Regions from separate parts of the Paenibacillus sp. J31R30 genome, predicted to be linked through region 1. Evidence: a T-box and tRNA genes for the amino acid it is inferred to sense, from the RefSeq annotation. Region 1 holds a T-box; the other holds one or more tRNA genes.
The links. The T-box of region 1 lies ahead of leuS (leucine--tRNA ligase). A T-box ahead of a tRNA ligase gene usually reads a tRNA of that ligase, here a tRNA-Leu.

Region 1 (7,951 bases):
CTAGACAGCGTGGATAGAGTCTCTGAAGAGGAGGTTGCTTCTTCTGAATTTGTCGCCTTCGTTGGAGACGACTTTGACGTTGTCGCAGTCGAACTAGCCTTTGGCGTTACGGACGCTTTTACTGTAGGAACTGACTCAGTCTTGCTACTTCCCTCTTTTTTCTCATTGGCCTCTTGCGTGAGTAACTCTTCCATCTGTGTATTGATCGGCATGAAGGCCGTTTGAATGGTCGATTGTCCCCCGCGGAGAAAGGGCCACACCACCCAAACAAAAAGAGAGACAACTCCAAGGATCAACAAAATTCTCTTGATTCTATTTCCAAATAAATCCACAGACTACCTTCTTTCTTTGCATATTTGCAAATGAGCGACCATATACATGAAAAAGCGTCCCAATGACTACTCGACTAGTGTGCGACCGCGTTTATAGGTTGGTTTTCGTATAAAGACTGATTTTTTCGGGAGGGATCACTTGATGAAAGCTGGATTCATCGGTACTGGGAGTATGGGAAGTATTCTGATTGAAGCATTCATTCATTCCGGGGCATTCAATCCCGAGCAAATTATCGCTAGCAATCGAACCTTGCGTAAAGTAGAACTACTTGCGGAGAACTATCCTGGCTTGCAGGTGGCAGAAACGAATCGTGAAGTCGTGCGTGGAAGTGATTTAATTTTCCTATGTGTGAAACCATCTGAATTCAAAAAGGTTATTGATGAAATCAAAGAGGACGTGCTTCCCTCTCAATTTATAATATCCATAACGAGCCCTATTCTCATTAAACATCTGGAAGGTCTTTTACCTGCTAAAATAAGTAAAATTATCCCAAGTATTACGAACTATGTGTTAAGCGGTGCGACGTTATGTATTCATGGGAATCGTATGCAGCCTGAAGATAAAGAATGGCTTGAAAATATTTTCACTCACATTTCTACTCCAATTCGTGTGTCGGAGAATTACACAAGGATTTCATCTGATTTATCGAGCTGTGGTCCTGCTTTTCTCGCAAGCTTCATTCAAGCATTTATTGATGCGGCTGTGGAAGAAACGGGTATTTCTGCTGAGGAGGCCACACTTCTGGCCAGTGAAATGACGTTAGGTACTGGAAAGCTGCTTACAACGGGCGGCTTCAACCCCATTAGCTTGCAAAAGCGAGTATCTGTTCCTGGTGGTATTACGGCGGAAGGCTTGCGGATTTTGGAAAAGGAGCTATGCGGAGTTTTCTCTCAGGTTATTCGTGCCACTCATGCCAAATATGAAGAAGACATTGAGAAGGCTGAGCTGCTCTTTCCTTTGAAACAACAGCAATAGCCTTCTCAACGCATAATTCTTTGAACTTATCCTACAACGATATTGACTAATTTACCCTTCACAACAATCAATTTGCGAACGGCCTTTCCGGCGGTCGCTTCTTTGACTTTGTCGAGTTCGAAAGCCATTTTCTCCATGGCAGCTTCATCTGTATCCTTGGAAATCATGACGCGGTCAACGATCTTACCATTGATCTGGACGACGATTTCAACTTCATTATCTACAGTCCAAGCTTCATCATAAGTTGGCCATACTTCGTATGTGATGGATTCCACGCCGCCTAGCTTCTCCCAAAGCTCTTCCGCTAAGTGAGGCGCGATTGGGGATAGCATTTGTACGAAGTTTTTCATCGCTTCCAAAGGTAGACGCTCTGTTTTGTAAGCCTCGTTGACGAAAATCATCATTTGGCTAATCGCTGTGTTGAAACGAAGCGCATCGAAATCTTCGGTGATTTTTTTGATCGAGCGGTGCCACGTACGTTTGAATGAATCGCTCCCTAGCGTTTCATCCGCACTGATTTTGGAGTGAACTTGACCGTTGTCATCAACGAACAGTCTCCATACGCGATTCAAGAAACGATAGATCCCGTCTACGCCCGTTGTATTCCACGGTTTGGTCGCTTCCAACGGCCCCATGAACATTTCATAAATGCGCAGTGTATCCGCGCCTTGATCGCTCACGATGTCATCTGGATTTACTACATTGCCGCGTGATTTACTCATTTTCTCCATGTTCTCGCCAAGAATCATCCCTTGGTTAACAAGCTTATGGAACGGCTCTTTCGTATGAACAAAGCCTAGATCGTAAAGCACTTTATGCCAGAAACGCGCATATAGCAAGTGAAGAACCGCGTGCTCCGCTCCGCCAATGTAAAGATCTACTGGCAGCCATTGCTTTTGCAGCTCATCCGAGCAGAAAGCTTGATCATTCTTCGGATCGATGAAGCGCAGATAATACCAGCAGCTTCCCGCCCATTGTGGCATTGTGTTCGTTTCACGACGAGCTTTCATACCTGTTTCCGGATCAATTGTATTTACCCACTCGGATACGTTAGCAAGCGGTGACTCGCCTGTACCTGATGGTTTAATTTCATCTACTTGTGGAAGCAATAGTGGCAATTGATCCACAGGAACTGGCTTCATCGTGCCATCTTCAAGGTGAAGAATTGGAATCGGCTCACCCCAGTAACGTTGACGGCTGAACAGCCAATCTCTCAAACGATACGTTACTTTGCCGCGGCCTTTGCCATTTTGCTCCAACCAAGTGATCATATGGCTGATGCCTTGCTCAATGTTCAATCCATCGATTGGACCGGAATTCAAATGCTTGCCATCGCCAGCGTAAGCTTCCTTCTCCACATCTCCGCCTTGAACAACTTCAATAATCGGCAAGTCAAATTGCTTCGCAAATTCCCAGTCACGTTGATCGTGCCCTGGAACCGCCATGATTGCCCCTGTACCATAACCGCCAAGGACATAATCAGCGATCCAAATCGGCACTTTCGTGTCATTGACCGGATTAATTGCATAAGCCCCTGTGAACACGCCGGATTTGTCTTTCGCCAAATCTGTACGCTCCAAGTCACTTTTGCGTGAAGCTTTCTCTTGGTATTCTTTGATCGCAGCTGATTGCGCTTCTGTTGTAATCTGCGCTACAAGTTCATGCTCAGGCGCCAATACGCAATAAGTTGCTCCGAACAATGTGTCTGGACGCGTTGTGAAAACTGTTAGGCTCTTCTCAGCATGGCCTTCGATCGCGAACTGAACCTCAGCTCCTGTTGATTTTCCAATCCAGTTACGCTGCATATCCTTAATGCTTTCGGACCAATCCAATTCCTCAAGATCTTCAAGTAAACGCTCCGCATACTCCGTAATTTTCAAAATCCACTGACGCATCGGCTTCCGAATAACCGGGTGGTTACCACGTTCGCTCAATCCATCGATGACTTCTTCATTAGCCAAAACCGTACCTAGCGCAGGACACCAGTTAACTGGCACTTCATCTACGTAGGCAAGCCCTTTATTGTAGAGCTGGATGAAAATCCACTGTGTCCATTTGTAGTACTCTGGATCCGTTGTACTGATCTCCCGATCCCAGTCGTAAGAGAAACCAAGTGATTTGATTTGACGGCGGAACGTATCAATATTTTTCTTCGTAAATTCACGCGGGTCATTTCCTGTATCTAGTGCATATTGCTCAGCAGGAAGACCGAACGCGTCCCAACCCATCGGGTGAAGGACATTAAAGCCTCTCATCCGTTTGAAACGGGAAACGATATCGGTTGCTGTGTAGCCTTCAGGATGCCCTACGTGCAACCCTGCGCCTGATGGGTATGGAAACATATCCAACGCATAAAATTTCGGTTTATCCGAATTTTCTAGTACTTTAAATGTTTTCTTAGCATCCCAATACGCCTGCCACTTAGGTTCAATAGCTTGCGGATTATAGCCTTGTTGTTCTTTCGTTTCTTTCAATTCCTGTGTCATGACCTTCCATGCCTCCTTAAGTTGCTCTTTCGCTCATGTATGCAAATACGCACAAAAAAACCTCACATCGCTAGCGGATATCGCTAGGGACGAGAGGTATAATTCCCGTGGTACCACCCTAGTTAACACAAGGCGTTCTTCACCTGTGTTCACTCTGCCCCTTAACGCGGGTGAGACGATCCAGCTAGCGCTTCTGATCCGAGATCAGGCGGTTCACCTTCTAGCTCCGAGGCGAGTTCTCAAGACTAACATCTGCCGGCTCACACCCTAGCTCCGACTCTCTGAAAGATGCTGTACAAGGTACTATTCCTCATCTAAGCTTTCCATACAACTGATTAGCTTTGATTATATGTAAAATAATGCCGAACTGTCAAGCCGAGGGCGAATCCCGTCAGTATTATTTTTTCGCAATAAAGAAAGCTCGCTCTGTCTGATCCGTAGGCTTCTCCCATGTAAAATCAGCCGCTTGTTGAATTTCGCTAAAACCAGCTTCTTTCAGCATTTGTGCAAGCCAAGGCAACGGATACGCCCGTTGTTCATGGGTTTCGTCGATACGTCTGAAAGTTTCGCTAGACCCGCTATTTTTGACAAAGATCGTTAAGTCATGCTCAATCTGCACACGTTCTTCATCCAATTCGCTGGTCCAAATGTAAGCCACATCGTCTTCATTCAAAAAGAACGGCTGTGACTCTGCATAAGCGAACAATTGCTGCGGGGTGTGAACATCAAACAGGAATAACCCACCAGGCTTGAGTCCCGCATAGGTTTGACGGAACGCATCCACGATGTCTTCTTCCTCCAGCAAGTAATTCAGGCTATCGCAAAAAGAAATCGCGACATCGACTTCCTCCCCAAGCTCCCATTCACGTAAATCCTGTTGAATCCAACGCACGGCTCCACCGCGGAGCTGACTTAACTGCTCACTTTGCTTCTGCTCAGCCACAGCCAGCATATCCTCCGAAAGATCGAGTCCCGTCACTTGGAAGCCTTCAGCCGCTAATGGAATGGACAAGTTGCCTGTTCCACAGCCTAAATCAACAAGCGTCGTTGGCTTGATTTGATAACGTTCGAAGCACTCCTTCACAAACCGCAGCCACGCTTCATAAGGCATACTTTTCATCAAGCGATCGTACGTATAGGCAAATTGTTCGTAACTCATCTCAGCCTTGCGTCTCCTCTTGTTTCAGATACGTCCAATCTGCTTCCTGATAGACGAGTCCATCCTTCATAAGCTTCCCTAATGCACGTTTGAAGGCTGCTTTACTAAGGCCGAACTTATCCTTAATCACATCCGCTTGCGTTTTATCTGAAAATGGCATCGCATTTCCAGGACGTCCGCGAAGTACTTCCAAGATGCTCTCTGCATCTTCATCGCGCCCTTTTTCCTTCGGCAGCCTCATGGATAAGTTAACTCGTCCATCCTCTTCACGCACGAATGCGATCCTAACATCGACTAGCTCACCCACACGAAGCAAGCGTGTCCGCTCTTGCGGGATGATCAGCCCGATGATGCCAAAACCAAGCACACCCGCTTCACAAATCACGAAAGTACCCATCTGAAGGGGACGATACACACGTGCTTTGACCCATTGGTTTGTCCAACTTGATGGCGCACGAACACATAGCGGAGCCAGGTCTTCTTCAAGCGCCAGCTTCGCAATTAATCGGCCTTGACGATCGTGTGCAAGCGTTGCAAACACTTTGTCCCCAACTTGAGGGCGAAGGTCCTCGAATTCAGGCACATTCCGATATGGTAAAAGCAGATGACGACCTAGCCCCATTTCTAGGAAATACCCAAATCGCGGATGAATATCAACAACCTCTAGAAGCCCCACGTGACCCATGGTCAGCAGAGGTTTCTTCATGGTCGCCATGATCCGATCCTGCGTATCGTGGAATAAGAATACTTCCACTTGGTCTCCCGGACTAATCCGGTTCCCTACAATTTCCGCATAAGGAAGCAAAAAATCCTGATATCCATCGCTCAGGAAAAAGCCGTTAGGTGGAACTTCCCTTGCTACCTCTAAGGTAACAAGGGATCCTGCTTCATTTCTCATACCCGCTCCACAACTTTGGCGTCAGACCAAAGTCTTTCGATATTATAGTATTCGCGGTCATCGCGGTGGAAAACGTGAAGAACAACGTCTCCTAAATCAAGCAGAACCCATCTAGCTGTATCAATACCTTCATAGCCTCTGATATGAACACCATGTTCGTGCGCTTTTTTACGAGCCTCGCCCGCAATCGCTTGAACTTGTGTTTCCGAATTCCCGTGACAAATAACGAAATAATCGGCGATTAAGGAAACGCCTTTCAAATTCAGGCTAACGATATCTGCCGCTTTTTTGTCTTCCGCTGCCTCAACAACGAATGCTAATACTTCTTCTGGGTTTTTACTCATGCAATCATCCTCCATGTCATTAGGTGTGTATTTGGATTTGTTCCAATAAATCGTTCCGTGTCAAAATTGTAAGTGGATAAATGCGCTTTCCCTTGGATAACAAGAAATGGATCGTAGAGTCAAAGCCGGCGATCAACGCGCGCTCTAGACTCGTCTTAGCGAGTTCACGAATAACCTCGACACCTGGGAAATCACGGCCTGGTTCCATATAATCCGCCAAACAAACGATTTTGTCGAGCAGCGTCATCTGTTCGCGTCCGGATGTATGGTAGCGGATCGCATCCAATATTTCCTCATCATCGATACCAAATTGCGTCTTCGCGATAAAAGCACCTGCATGTGAATGCCACAGCTCCTTATCGAAAGCCAGCAAGTCTTGCGGTAAATCGTTCTCACGAATAATCTTAGCTTGCTCCTGAATTGGCCAATACTTGCAATAGTCGTGCATAATCGCTGCGACATCCGCTTTGACCGCATCTCCGCCAAATCGTTCAGCCAGCATCACGCTCGTTTCCATCACACCAAGCGTGTGCTGCCAGCGCCGTTCAGGCATTTGCTCCTTCACCGCCGCCATAAGGTCTTCACGTTTCATATAAGCGATTCACCTCCATGAACTGCCCTACCTTATCTGGCACAAGATACCTAACGGGATCCTTAAGCTGTCTCATCGCCCGAATAGCTGTCGATGAAATCTCAACGAGCGGCATCGGTACTAGCTTCACGCGATTACGAATACGCTCGGGAAGCTGCGTCAGGTCCAGCTTATAGCCAGGTCTGGCTAATCCAATAAAATGAATATGCCGCACGATGTCATCGATGCGATGCCACTGCGGCAAATACTGGACCATATCGGCACCAATAATATAAGTGAACGCGATGTCCGGATATTGCGATTTCAACAGTTCGATCGTATCGATACTATAGGATACGCCGCCTTTGTTAATTTCGATATCGACAGGACGAAAAAAAGGATTGCCTTCCGCAGCAAGGCAAACCATCTCCCAACGCTGCTGGCTTGTTCCTTTTGGGGCATTAGGCTTATGCGGCGGGACGTTAGCAGGCATCAGCCATACTTCGTCCAAGCCCCCTTCTACCCTCGCACGTTCAGCTGCGATTAAATGACCGGTATGAATGGGATCGAATGTGCCTCCCATAATTCCGACAAGCATACATCCACCTCATTAGCGCGGCAGTTCAATCTTCTTATTGTCACGCGATTCTTTGTATAGCACGACGATCTTCCCGATAACCTGAACAAGCTCTGCGCCAGATTTCTCGGATAATTCAGCTCCAACCTCTTGGCGATCTTCACCACTGTTGTTGAGTACCGTGATTTTGATCAATTCACGAACTTCAATCGCTTCTTGGATGTGACGAATCAAATGCTCATTCACGCCACCTTTACCTACTTGAAAAATTGGATCTACATGGTGCGCCAATGAGCGCAAATATCTTTTCTGTTTGCCTGATAACATAGATGTCCCTCTATTCATTCTTATTCAGTTAACGACTGTTCTACCACCTGTCTCATCGCCTCAACCGGCGCAGTGGTACCCGTCCAATACTCGAAGGCATATGCGCCTTGATAAATAAACATGCCGAGCCCGCCATGAATGCGAGCTCCTATAGCTTCCGCTTCACGAAGAAATCTCGTGATGCGTGGATTGTAAATAAGATCACTTACTAGGTGGTGTGGTCGAAGCAAATGGAGCGGCAAAGGAAGCTCCTCCACATTCGGATGCATGCCAGCCGATGT
Region 2 (7,951 bases), on a different contig from region 1:
GATCTCGCTATTCCGAGAGTGGCGGCGATCTCAGCTCGATGCTATCCATGATTACCCTGCAGCGTGAGGTATGCAGCTCTCGGGATGCTGTATTCATCACGTTGGTGAACTTATTTAAGAAGACGGCAGAAGACTCGCCAATGAGGCCCAAAATATGGGAGCTCGTTGAGCTCATTCGCAGCATCAAGTCGAATAGCAAAGCCGAAACCACGATGCGGCTCATTCAAGATATCAACGATAAAGTGATTATTTTCACCGAGTATCGGGCATCGCAAGAATATTTATTGAACTATCTCAAAGAACGCAAGATTACAGCAGTCCCCTATCGCGGGGGGATGAATCGCGGCAAAAAAGACTGGATGATGGATCTATTCCGCAATCGCGTTCAAGTCCTAATTGCAACCGAGGCGGGTGGCGAGGGGATTAATCTCCAGTTTTGCCACAACATGATCAACTTCGATCTGCCGTGGAACCCTATGCGCGTGGAACAACGGATCGGCCGGGTTCATCGACTTGGGCAAACCCATGACGTCAACATCTACAACTTATCCACAAGGAATACCATTGAAGAACATATCCTCTCGTTATTGCACGAGAAAATCAATATGTTCGAATTGGTAATTGGGCAGCTGGATACGATTTTGGAGAAAATCGAGAAACGAGGCTCGCTTGAAACTTCTCTCTTCCGCATGGTGATGGAGGCCGGCTCTGGCGACGACATCCGTCGCAAAATCGATGAGCTTGGTCATTCCTTCAGTGAAGTGAGGGAGGAAATCGAGCAAAATCCGCAGTATGGCGCCAAATTCCAAGACATCCTTGATGCCGTCGGCGGATCCCAGAGCGTGGAGGTGGGCCCATGAATAAACGAAACATTCACTCTTTCGTCATGCGTTTTCTGGAAGCGTATGACTGCACGATTCTGGAGAAAACGCCTGCCTATGTTACGGCTAAGCTCTCCCCCGAAGCAGATCGGGAAATGACGGGCCGTCCTTACTATTGGAGCTTTATTGAGCGAACAGGTGCAGCAGCAGAAACGATGACCTATAAATTCGTGATCGACCCGGAGCAAATGAAGCTGGAGACTAAGCCTAAGGCAGCTGTAACAGCTGTCCAAAGCCCTCCTTCAACCGGCTACGGGCCATCAGGTCCAGCCGGAATTGCTGCTAACCCAGCTGCGGGCAGTGCGCCGGACAGCATTCTCGGCCGTTATTTCGGCTTCGTTCCGACGACCATCATAGCGCGAGTTCCCCAAGATGAAGTCACCTTCGGCAGCCGGCGACTTGACCAGATCTTCGGCATCGTTCGCGAACGCGGTCGGTTCATTCACTTATTCGAGGAGCCCTTCCCAACGGGGGCGACGTATCATGCTTCCCTCGTCTACAATACGTGGCTCTGTGTGAACTACAAGATTGAGCTGCTCTGTGACCGGAAGCGGACGGAAATTCATTCCCTAGCGATTCAGCTCAATAGCGGGGAAATCCGCGAACATTTTCACAAGCATATGTTAACCAAAAGCCTTTCACCGAAACTCCCTGCCAATAGTCACATCTTACCGGATACGATTTCCATACCGAAAGCGATCAATGCCTTGGAGATGACGCTTGAGCGCAAAATCAGTACCTATGACCACCGATGGGCCGATGAAGCGAATGCTCAGCACCGTAGTGAGATCGATCGTGTGGAAGGCTATTACAACGGGCTTTTGCTGGCAGCAGAACCCGACAAAAGAGACGAAATCGAAATCCAATGTCGGAATCGGCTGGAAGAAATCGATTGGCAGCATAAGCCACGGATCGCTGTATCCGTCATTAATGGCGGTTTATTTCACCTCAATGCGAGTCGAATATCATCCAGAAACTGACGCTAGTCGCTAAAACCTCGCAAATAACCCGCAACAGGTTCTAACATTCTTTTCAAAGCATAAGAATTACAATAGTCACATACACTAAGAGGTTAGCGAGAGGCAGGTGAACGAAGATGAAGTCGTGGACCACTTGGACAGCCACTTGTATTATTTTATGCAGTATTGGCTTCATGCCCTTACACACCTCGGCCGTCGACAACTTAGAAGGGACAAGCCTTACGCAGGCCCAAGTAAAAGAACCAAGCAAAGCAGCAACCGGCGCGCCTGACTTGACGAGTACATCATCATTCGGTTCAACGATCAGTAAGTGGCAATCCACACTAGCGAAGGAGGCCGGCTTTGAAAGCTGGCAGCAAGCACGTTGGAACAGCTATCCGCTCGGACCTGGCACCCATGGATGGGTCATCATTCTGACCGATCAAGGGCAAGAAGTGGGCTATATGATTGTTCATGCCGTAGATAGCGGCGGCTTCCGATTGACCGAATATGGGACAGGCAAAACTCCGCTATTTAGCTTGGCCACGTTGTATCGCTCTTTGATACAACAGGAACTTATTCCTTCTACAACCTTATATGACGATTTTATGCAAAATGACACGATCATTGAAGACCGCTTATATATGGATACCCTTACTTCTGTTTGGAAAATCGCACTCGATGACGAGACCTATTATCTTGATGCCAAGTCGGGCGAATTGCTTCCGCTCACGGAAGATCCAACGCCCCGAATGACAGATGCCATAGTCACAGCGACGGATTTATCGCAGGGTTCCCAAACCCTGATACGTCCAGCATTTGATCCCTATGAGCAGCTGCCATGGATTGAAGGCACACCGCTGCCTGTCACCTCCTTGCCTGAGCTTCAGATTGCTCTAGAGCAGCAAGGCACGCTCACCTACGTCACTGAGCTGTACGATGAGCAAGTGACGATGCCGCTAGCTGTTCTTGGTTATCAACAATGGGTACATGGGGATAACTATTTGGTATTGGAGCACGAAGGTCCGCGTTACGTGCTTTTGGATGAGTCATTGGGTCTAGGGGAGATTTATCCCTAGGCTGAGAAACTGAAACACAAAAGGCCAACCCGTATTTTGGGGTTGGCCTTTTTAGTGTGTTTATGCTTATTTGTGCACATTGGGCTACTACGGAGCTCCAACGAGTATTTATACGGAACGTCGTTCCGCAACTCATTTCTTCGACTTCGTCCGTCCGAACATCATCCGCGCAGCCAACGGAAGCATCCCGAACCAGCGAGTTTGCCAGCCTTCGCGTTGTTGTTTAATCGAAGCTTTCGCTTGCTTGCGGACTTCCTTCGGCGTGTCAATATAGGTGACGACTTGCTGTGTTATGTACTTCACCAGATCATCGCTTTTTGCCATACGTCCACCTGCCTTTTTACCCTTATTCTAACCAGAGCAATAAGGCTTTAAACTTCGCAAAGACAGGTGGCTGACCGTCTCTACACGCGGGCGTTCATCCTGGCCTACCGCCGCTCTCTGCAATAATTTTGTCAGCGAAGGTTTTAATCGTGCCGCAGCCTAACAGCATCGGCTTATTATCACACTGCAACAACAAGGTTTGCGCGCTTGTATCCCAGGCATATTGAAAGCCAACATTCATGCTGACCACAGTAATCGTAAATTTGCCTGATGCCGTGTTAGGAATAGCAAATCCCTGCCTCCTGCCCACCTGCTGCAACGCTCTGAATACCGAAGGCGAAATCCCTTTATACGTCCATGTGCTGCAAGTTGCCATAGGTCTTCTCACCTCTTTCAATTAGGATCATTAAATTGTATGAGGCATGAGCTGAAATCGTGCTTACTTCCATAAAAAGGATCCATCCAGTTCGTTGCTTCTGCTTCTAATCTCGTCCAACCCACATAAGCTTAGAGTAACTAGAGAGAGAAAGAGGTGTTGGTTTGAATGTGGGAACTGATGCTTGCAACTGAGCAACTTGACATTTATATGGATGAAGCCAATCTTAGGCTGGAAATCCGCATTAAGTCAGAAAAAAATTCAGCTCCGCTTACAATTCGTATGAATCATACAGATCTAACCCAGTTAATCCATACCCTTCTGGAAATCAATCGAAGCTTTCGAGGAGATATTCCTTTCTTTCATACGAAAACACTGCCACGCAAGACCTAGCCTCGCAAAAAAAGCACGATGGACTCGACCACATTCTCGTGGTTAGGAGCCATCGTGCTTTTTTATCATGCAGTGAGCGCATACTTAGTTTCTGTTAATTCCTGCAATTGAAGCGATGAAGCGCAAAATGTAAAGGAACAAGTTAATGAAATCAAGGTAAATATTCAGCGCAGCAAGCGGCACAGCTTGTGGCTCGACACCGTTGCGATACTGGGCGACATCATACAGCACCCAACCGCTGAAGATCAGAATCCCAACCATGGACCATACCAAATTCATCACAGAACCGAAATGTAGGAACATGCCAAGCACACTCATCAGCACAAGTCCAATCGTTCCTGCAAACAAGAAACCGCCTAAGAAACTAAAATCACGCTGTGAACGGTGTGCGTAGAAAGCTAATGATCCAAAAATCGCTGCCGTTGCGAAGAAAGCACCCGAAACCACACTAGCTCCAAGCTGGCCGCCGTAAGCCATGATAACAGGATACAGGGTCACGCCAGAAATAGCTGTGAACGCGTAGAGAAAGCCATAGCCGATATGCTTGCCGCGAATTCGGATGACGATGGCGGCTACCAGCATGACAACCTCGGCAATAACGAAGAGCATGACCATAGATGGTGGTACTACCATCGCGCCGATCAATGTCCCTATGAATGAAACCAACAATGAGATGGCAAACGTTTGAAGCACATGTGCAAAGCTTCCGGATTGTGTGATCGAAACTGTTCTATCCATGAAAATTCAGCTCCTTTGGTAAATAGAGATGTACAATCTATGCTATGTATTATACCTGCATTTCATGAAAATCGCTACAGGGTGGCGGTTTGACAACAAAACACCCTCTTCTGATATCTCAGAAAAGGGTGTTCTAGGGATGCGATCAAGAGGACTCGAACCTCCACGGGGGTAAGCCCACACGGACCTGAACCGTGCGCGTCTGCCAATTCCGCCATGATCGCGTTTACAAAAAATAATATACCATGTGACGCGAAAGCTCGTCAATGAAACTTTTGCCTCTTAGGAATAATTCTGTCGCCTCTTCCAAACCCTATTCCCAAAGGAGGTATGATCTATGAATGAGGAAGAAATCAAAGCATTAGAGCCGAAATATACGGGCAATCAGCGTCATTTAACTGAAGGTGAAGCACAGGCGATCGTCCACGATCCGAACTTTAAAAACGAGAATGACGATGGCGAAATCTCTGATATCGATGCGCTAGCGGCAGGCCTCGGCTACGGCGTTTTCCGCAGAACATAAGTCGTATACTGCACAAGCACAAAGGGGGTTCTAAGCCATGAATATGGCGTGGAACCCCCTTTGTCCTTGTTGTTGTGACTAGTCTGGGCTTTCCGTAAAATGCAAAAGTGCAACCTTTTAGATCGAGTTTGCCTCTCGTTCTAAAATATGTGCGAAAGTGCAACTGTTTCTCCAGCATTGATCAAAATGGCACTATTCCGATTCTAGTGGTTGCACTTTTGCAACAATTCAGCTAGTTTAGCCGTTTTGCCCAAAAATTAGTGTACTTTTGCATCTTTGAGCATTGATTTCACCATTAAAGCGTGGAGGGCAGGCAAATCTGGTTATCCCTGCGAAGCCGCAGCAGCGCGCTTGCTCATTTCAAGCTCATACAACGTTCCTGAAGCTAGAATAGCTTCATAAACTGTTCTGCCAATCAGGTAGCCGAGTGTTGTGGCTGTACCGGCGTAGCAATAGGTCATCCCTCTGCCCGTTGCGGCAATCAACACAGCATCTGTCGTCGTTCCTGTTGCTACTTGGCCATTATGCTCGATGTTCAATTCTTGCAGCGCGGCAGCTTTGGCTTCGGTGGCGGTAATCACCGCATTCACCATGGCAGCGTCCGTCAAATTACCCTCAATGACTACAATCGTATTGATCGTGCCAGGGTAGAGGGAGGTTGAAGGCAAAACGGCGCCAGCGCGTACTTTATTCCCCAGCCCGACAGTGACCCAAGCGGCAACACGAAGTGATCCCTCCATATGTACCGCCGTATCCTCAGACAGCGTATTGCCCTCTTCCTCCGGCGGCCATGCTAATTCCTTGAATCCAACATCCTTTACCCACGCCGCGGTGAGCATGCCAGCCGTATCTTGAGGTTCAAGTCCTTCCCTCGCGATGAATGCCTCCATCTCGACCAAAGGGTCGATCTCATTGTAGGTCTTGTCCACTTGGCGATTCATCAAAACACGATGAAACCCAAACCCACCGCCCCAAGGAGACGAATTCAGTGTTCGCAGTGGCGTTTCACTTGTGATCTGCAGGTAACGTCCATGTGGCGAATGTACCTGTTTCATCCCTACACCAGCTATTAAACTAATGGCGGAAGTATCCTCAATCTGCATCATCGGATAGATCATCCGGCGTTATCGTTTCCTGAGGCAGCATGAACGCTGGCGGCCTTTCATTCTCATAAGGCTGGTACACGTATCCGCGGTCTAGCTTCACGACTCTACGGTTTTTTTTGCGAATAAGGACCGTATCATCATCCCAAGCTACAACAATACCACGTACATCGTTCGCGGGACTGACATCTCTAATCACTCGCAGCAGTGTGCTATCTACGCGATATTGATCCAATTGTTCTTCCGAAATCATCTATGTAGCACCTCCAATATTATGATCACAATGTTCTAGCTAAACCTAAGCATACACCAATTCGCGATTCGGTGAAACTTTACATAAATCCGTTCATCTTCGGTTACCTTAACGAGGACGAGACACGCGACAAGGCACAGGCAATCTCATGCCTACCGTAAGGGAGGACATTACAATGGAGAAGAGAACGTACTACATCAATGTAGGCACAGGAGAAGTACTCGAAGACAGCACAGCACTTGATTACGAATTTGAAATATCTGCAACGGAAGATGACATCGCCAAGCTGCAAGAGCTTTTTGAAGAAACCGACAATTCTTCTCAGGGCAGTTATGCGACCTCCTGGCTCCCTTGGAAAGTATACTACTCGAATGAAACGAATCAGGAATATGATTATTATTTAACAGAAGTGTATCGCACGCTGCACCGATTAGGCTCTGAACAGACCAAGCGGCATATCGAAACGATGAACGTATTAGAAAATGGCATTTGACCCTAACCTTAGTTGCAAAATAAAAAAGGCCAAGATTCCTCGTGGAATGCATTGGCCTTTTTACTATATGGGATTTATTAGCTTACATGCTCTTTCGAATCATTCGTTTCAAACCAGAAATCAAGGACTTTGCTTGACATCACACGTTTCTTAATATAATCCGATTGTGCAACAGAGAACTGCTGCTCCCACTCGATTGTTAGCTCCGTACAAAGCTTCACGATCGTTAACAACTCGGACCAGGCCACATAGCGCTTATACCAGAAAAATTGAGGGTGTTCAATCATATACGGATACAGGTCATCAAACTCTGTATGTTTACAATCAAGCGCACGTTCAAAGTGAGTCTTTGCTTCCCCAAGCTTTGTCATAAAATAGTCAATGGAACCATTTTCGATACCCATAGATGTCAGCCTCCTCTCTTACCTTGTAATCATTATAAAGGATAAATCGGTTTCAGGGAAGTCATAGCCGAAATGTAAAATCAGTCAAAAGTGATCTGCCCGTTCGCCAGTGAAGCGATTCGAGCGAGCGACTCCACGCGAATTCCGCGTTCGCGAATAGATTTTCCACCATTTTGAAAAGATTTCTCAACAACAATACCAACGCCAACAAGCTCTGCTTCGGCTTTCTCTACAATGCGAATTAAGCCGCGCGCTGCATCCCCATTCGCAATAAAATCGTCGATAAGCAGGATACGTTCCCCTTTGCTCAGCAAATGCGAGGACACCATAATATCCGTTACAATTCCTTTGGTAAAAGACGGTACGCGTTCGCTATACGTATCTTGATCCATCGTCAACGTTTTCTTGCGACGAGCAAATACCAT

Region 2: it encodes a tRNA-Leu, which carries the amino acid that the T-box ahead of leuS (leucine--tRNA ligase) is inferred to sense. The anticodon was not compared.

Annotation. Positions count from the first base shown of each region.
Region 1 covers NZ_JCAUAV010000001.1:891,359-899,309, reverse strand. Annotated here, with positions in the region: gene AC58QO_RS03150 (ComEA family DNA-binding protein) at 1-296, opposite strand, end outside; gene comER (late competence protein ComER) at 475-1,308, shown strand; gene leuS (leucine--tRNA ligase) at 1,335-3,794, opposite strand; T-box leader at 3,877-4,120, opposite strand; gene AC58QO_RS03135 (class I SAM-dependent DNA methyltransferase) at 4,192-4,953, opposite strand; gene AC58QO_RS03130 (CvfB family protein) at 4,955-5,851, opposite strand; gene rsfS (ribosome silencing factor) at 5,848-6,195, opposite strand; gene yqeK (bis(5'-nucleosyl)-tetraphosphatase (symmetrical) YqeK) at 6,215-6,787, opposite strand; gene nadD (nicotinate-nucleotide adenylyltransferase) at 6,777-7,364, opposite strand; gene yhbY (ribosome assembly RNA-binding protein YhbY) at 7,377-7,670, opposite strand; gene AC58QO_RS03105 (shikimate dehydrogenase) at 7,691-7,951, opposite strand, start outside.
Region 2 covers NZ_JCAUAV010000002.1:714,636-722,586, reverse strand. Annotated here, with positions in the region: gene AC58QO_RS09215 (DEAD/DEAH box helicase) at 1-860, shown strand, start outside; gene AC58QO_RS09210 (YqhG family protein) at 857-1,861, shown strand; gene AC58QO_RS09205 (hypothetical protein) at 1,978-2,919, shown strand; gene AC58QO_RS09200 (YqzE family protein) at 3,052-3,243, opposite strand; gene AC58QO_RS09195 (hypothetical protein) at 3,338-3,619, opposite strand; gene AC58QO_RS09190 (hypothetical protein) at 3,788-4,012, shown strand; gene AC58QO_RS09185 (Bax inhibitor-1/YccA family protein) at 4,097-4,750, opposite strand; tRNA gene AC58QO_RS09180 (tRNA-Leu) at 4,891-4,974, opposite strand; gene AC58QO_RS09175 (hypothetical protein) at 5,088-5,273, shown strand; gene AC58QO_RS09170 (adenosylcobinamide amidohydrolase) at 5,597-6,379, opposite strand; gene AC58QO_RS09165 (hypothetical protein) at 6,366-6,629, opposite strand; gene AC58QO_RS09160 (hypothetical protein) at 6,805-7,122, shown strand; gene AC58QO_RS09155 (hypothetical protein) at 7,200-7,526, opposite strand; gene AC58QO_RS09150 (xanthine phosphoribosyltransferase) at 7,607-7,951, opposite strand, start outside.